Regions from separate parts of the Balneola vulgaris DSM 17893 genome, predicted to be linked through region 1. Evidence: riboswitches for the same ligand, from Rfam matches in the RefSeq annotation. Region 1 holds a riboswitch; the other holds the start of a gene.
The links. Region 1 has a riboswitch for S-adenosylmethionine ahead of B155_RS0102295 (homocysteine S-methyltransferase family protein). Riboswitches for the same ligand answer to the same signal wherever they lie in the genome.
Positions count from the first base shown of each region.

Region 2: it holds a riboswitch for S-adenosylmethionine, as region 1 does, so the genes downstream of both, B155_RS0105420 (O-acetylhomoserine aminocarboxypropyltransferase/cysteine synthase family protein) here and B155_RS0102295 (homocysteine S-methyltransferase family protein) in region 1, are expected to answer to the same signal.

Region 1 is NZ_AQXH01000001.1:489,439-491,924, forward strand. It holds gene metH (methionine synthase) at 1-309, opposite strand, end outside; gene B155_RS0102295 (homocysteine S-methyltransferase family protein) at 306-1,319, opposite strand; SAM riboswitch class I at 1,363-1,474, opposite strand; gene B155_RS13515 (tetratricopeptide repeat protein) at 1,547-2,486, opposite strand, start outside.
Region 2 is NZ_AQXH01000001.1:1,255,988-1,258,473, reverse strand. It holds gene B155_RS0105420 (O-acetylhomoserine aminocarboxypropyltransferase/cysteine synthase family protein) at 1-896, opposite strand, end outside; SAM riboswitch class I at 986-1,102, opposite strand; gene B155_RS0105415 (S41 family peptidase) at 1,338-2,486, opposite strand, start outside.

The sequences.
Region 1 (2,486 bases):
TTTTGAGGAATCAATCATGATTGGAATACGGGCGATGTCGGGTTCAGAAGCTATTAAGTTCAAGTACTGCGTCATCTCTTGAGCACTATCTAACATCCCTTCGTCCATATTCACATCAAGGATTTGGGCACCTCCCTCCACTTGATCTTTGGCTACATCTAAAGCCTGTTGATAATCTCTGTTCTTGATGAGGTTTAAAAATCGTTTCGATCCCGTAACATTGGTTCGCTCCCCTACATTAACAAAGTTTGAGTCTTCAGTAATAATCAGGGGTTCTAAACCACTTAGTGTAATTGGATTCGGTTTCATGATGCGCCCTCCAACACTTGAATGTTTCTTGGCTGAGCTGAAGAAGCAAGCCTCGCCATTTCTCGAATATGATCTGGTATTGTACCACAACAACCGCCCAAAATATTAACCAGTTGATCATCTAAATACGCTTTCACTTCACGACCCATTGCCTCAGGGTCTTGATCATACTCTCCGAATTCATTGGGCAAGCCTGCATTAGGATAAGCACTTATAAAACACGGTGCTTTCTTTGCGAGTGTTTCTAGATGAGGTCGAAGTTGTTTGGCTCCTAGTGCACAATTAAAGCCAATACTCAACATCGGTACATGACTCATAGATACTAAAAATGCTTCTGCTGTTTGTCCCGAAAGGGTTCTACCACTGGCATCGGTGATAGTACCTGAAATCATTATAGGTTTAGTGATTTGTTTCTCATCAAACACATTTTGTATTGCAAACGCCGCTGCCTTCGCATTTAAGGTGTCAAAAACGGTTTCTACCAGCAGTAAGTCTACGCCCCCATCAACGAGGCCTTCTACTTGTTCTTTGTAGGCTAGCACTAATTCATCAAAGGTAATCCCTCTGAAAGCGGGGTCGTTAACATCTGGGGAAATGGATGCCGTTTTATTGGTAGGTCCTAGGGCTCCAGCTACAAATCGAGGTTTATCAGGATTGGCTTTAGTGAAGTTATCAGTGGCTTTCTTAGCAATTTCCGCAGAGCTTTTATTGATCTCGTAAACCACCGCTTCTAAGGCATAATCGGCCTGCGCAATGCTTGTACCACTAAAAGTATTCGTTTCAATGATATCAGCACCCGCTTCTAAATACTGTTCATGAATTTCTTGGATTACATCAGGGCGAGTAATCGAAAGTAAATCGTTATTCCCCTTGAGGTCGATGGCCGATTCCTGAAAACGGTTTCCTCTGAAATCATCTTCCGTTAGTTGGTATCGCTGAACCATAGTGCCCATAGCACCATCCAATACCAATACTCGTTTCTGTAGAAGTTCTGTAATGTGGTTATTCACTCTTTCTGGAATTGCGCTAAAAGAAAGAGAAAGAGATGGATATCACTTATTTTTCTTATTTCAATGATGAAATAAGTGGGATTTGGCACCTTTCACTAGCGTGATGGTTGCCAAGACTTCATAGGGCCCATTCCCTCAGTCTTTCTTTATAAGCTTGTTAAAATGTATCGCAAATATAGGAGTTCTAAGCTTTCATGCAAAAGCCAATCTGCTAAACGCTATTTCAATCAGTTCGTGGTAGAACCATGCTGAGCACTTCGTGTGTACTTTGCTATAATCTGATAAAGGGTAACAGGATCGAATGGCTTTGGCACTATGGTATCTACCCCAACATCATAGGCTTTTTTATGCTCTTCAAATACATTGGATGCCGTTAGTGCAATGATAGGAGTTTTCTTTTCTTGATCTTTTTGCTTCTCCCGTATCTCTAAAGTGGTCTCATATCCGTCTTTAATGGGCATATGAAGATCCATGAGTATGATATCAAAGCTTTGCTTCTGAAGCTCTCTCATTGCTTCCATGCCGTTTTCACATATAGTAGGCACTATCCCCCATTTCGATAAGAATATTTTCAATACCTGAATGTTCACCGGATTGTCTTCAACAAGCAAAGCACTCACATTTTGAAGTGGTTCTAAAGCTTCTAATTCTTTGCGGTCAAAGGACTTCTTATGGTCGTATTTTCCTTTTTTGTATACAATTTCGAATGAAAAGGTAGTTCCAACACCTACTTCACTTTCTACTTTAATCTCACTGTTGTGAAGGGCTAAAAGGCGTTTAGTAATGGTTAAGCCAAGACCAGTCCCTCCGTATTTACGGTGCACTTCTTTAGTTGCTTGGCTGAAGCTTTCAAAGATCGTATCCAATCGATCCTTAGGCACCCCGATACCTGTGTCTTTCACCTCAAAGTATATACGTGCTTCCTCATCCGATTGGTCTACAAGCTTCACCGCAACATCAACACTTCCCTTCTGGGTGAATTTTAATGCATTGGAAACGAGGTTGTTCAATACTTGAGTAAGCCTAGTTGGATCGCCAATAAGGTATTCCGGAATTCTATCATCATGATCGAATCGCAGATATACATCTTTTTTAATGGCCTGATTATAAAATGATTGATAGATGTTGGTTAATAGAGGCAATAATGGGAAATCAATTTGCTCTAAC
Region 2 (2,486 bases), 770 kb from region 1:
ACACGAAGTGACAGGGTTTCTAAGCCTTGTAGTAGTAAGAAGCTATTGAATGGAGATTGTGCAGCTCCGAAGTCACGTAAGCCTTCAACACGAGCACGGATAGCGAAAGCGATGTTACCAAAAGGTCCCTCGTCGCCAAATACTTCCCAGAAATTTAACCCATGATATCCAGGTGATGGTTCACTGAAGAGCGGGTAATTTCCATTGCCCCAATTAAAGTTACCTCCGTCAACTATCACGCCACCAATTGAAGTACCATGTCCGCCAATCCATTTTGTAGCTGATGCAGTTACAATATTCGCACCATGTTCAATTGGACGAACGATAGCACCACCAGCCCCAAAGGTGTTGTCGACGATTAGAGCGATTCCATGCTTTTGAGCAAGCTTTGATAAACCTTCAAAGTCGGCCACGTTGCCGCGTGGGTTACCAATCGATTCAACATAAAGTGCCTTTGTGTTTTCATCGATCAGTTTAGCAAATGCCTCGATGGTGTCTTCTTCAGCAAAGCGAACATCTATTCCTAAGCGAGGAAGCGCAACTTTGAATTGGTTGTACGTTCCACCATATAAAAATTGAGTGGAGACCACGTTATCGCCTTTCTGAGCTAAGGTGGAGATGGCTAAAAACTGGGCGGCTACTCCTGAACTAGTGGCAACAGCTGCAACTCCTCCTTCAAGCGCAGCTATACGCTTTTCAAATACATCCGTAGTTGGGTTCATGATACGGGTGTAAATGTTGCCGAATTCACGCAGTCCAAATAGGTTGGCCGCATGTTCGGTGTTTTTGAAATTGTAAGAAGTGGTTTGGTAGATGGGAACAGCTCGTGATCCAGTTGTTGGATCTACTTCTTGTCCTGCATGTAGTTGTAAAGTTTCGAATTTTAAAGAACTCATTGTATTTGTGATTTTTGATTATTTGTTGAAATAAAAAAGCCCCTTTCGGGGATGAGTCCGAAAGAGGCATTACAAATACAAGCTCTTCGCACTCATCTTTCCATGCACTAGGCACGGCAGGATGTAGCACCTTTTTCATTGCATATAGCAATGAACGGTTGCCAAGGCTTCACAGGACCTGATCCCTCCACCTTTCTTGATGAGAATGCACGATGTTAAAGAACGAATAAAACTAACAGCCAATAAAAAAGTCCTTCAGATCATGCACTCCAAAGGACTTTTAAAACGATTTTGGTTATACCTTAGCCCTTTGTGTATATGTGCTTACAACACATCATACACATCATAGCTTGGTTGGTATATTGGCCAGTTAATTTCATTGCACAAATGTTAGGAGTAATTTTTTTTAGGTGCAACCCTAATTTTTTCGAGCATTAAAATTTAATTCTTATTGAGTTCTTTAAGCACATGTTCGATCGCTAAATCGAGCTGAGGGTCTTGCCCTAATAATCGATCTTTAAAAGTATTATCAGCTTCGATATCAGGCTTTACACCAGTCATTTCAAGGTTTTCACCAGTTAAAGAATACACTCCCCATGACGGTAAACGATAGAACGAACCGTCTACTAATCCTTTGCCAGAAGTAAAGATGATCCAACGATATGTTTCATTTCCAATCACGGTTCCTAAGCCTAGTTCTTTAAAACCGGCAGTTGTTACTTCGGCATCACTGAGCGACTGCTCATTGATCAATAGCACAATGGGTTTACTAGCAGGACTAAAATTCGGTTGCGGCGCTAATTCACCATCTCTATACGCCCAGTTTAGGTAAGGGCGCTGTGATAGAAACTGTAACACAGCGTCATGCACATTACCTCCCGTGTTATATCTTAAATCTAAGATGAGTCCATCTCTTGAATACGCTTCAGAAGTCATTTCAATGAGGAAATCATCCAGCGAGCCGCCACCCATATTTTTCATGTGAACATACGCGATACGTTTGTCTGATTGAGTGTCAACCCGGTGCTGGTTTGCATCCACCCATTCATCATATAAACCCGTTTTGATATTATTATAGGATGTAGGATGAATTTTAACAGTCTTTTCCTCATTGCCAGATTTAAAACTTAGTAGCAGTTCATCAGCTCTGTTCGGTGAGCTGAAATAAGATACTCTATTGATATCTGTGTGTACTGGTGTTCCATTTACAGCCGTTAGTATATCACCTTGAACGATGGGCGTTTTGCTTATATATGCGGGGCTTCCTTTTACCGTGCCTGCTACTTTATAAGGATTATCTTGGTCCCAAATAATACCAGTGGCTAAGGTGAAGGTTGAATGATAGGTGTTTTCCTCTTCACCAAATGTGCTAAAACCCATATGAGAGCTATTCAACTCTCCAAGCATATCGTTATTCAAACGGCGCAAATCCGCTCTAGATTGAACAAAGGGTAAATAAGATTTATATCTCTTTCGTATAGCTTTCCAGTCGATGCCATGGAACTCATTATCATAGAAATTCTCTTCAATATTAGCCCATAATTCATCAAACATTTGATTGAACTCATCCGCCAAGGAGCGTGTAAATTC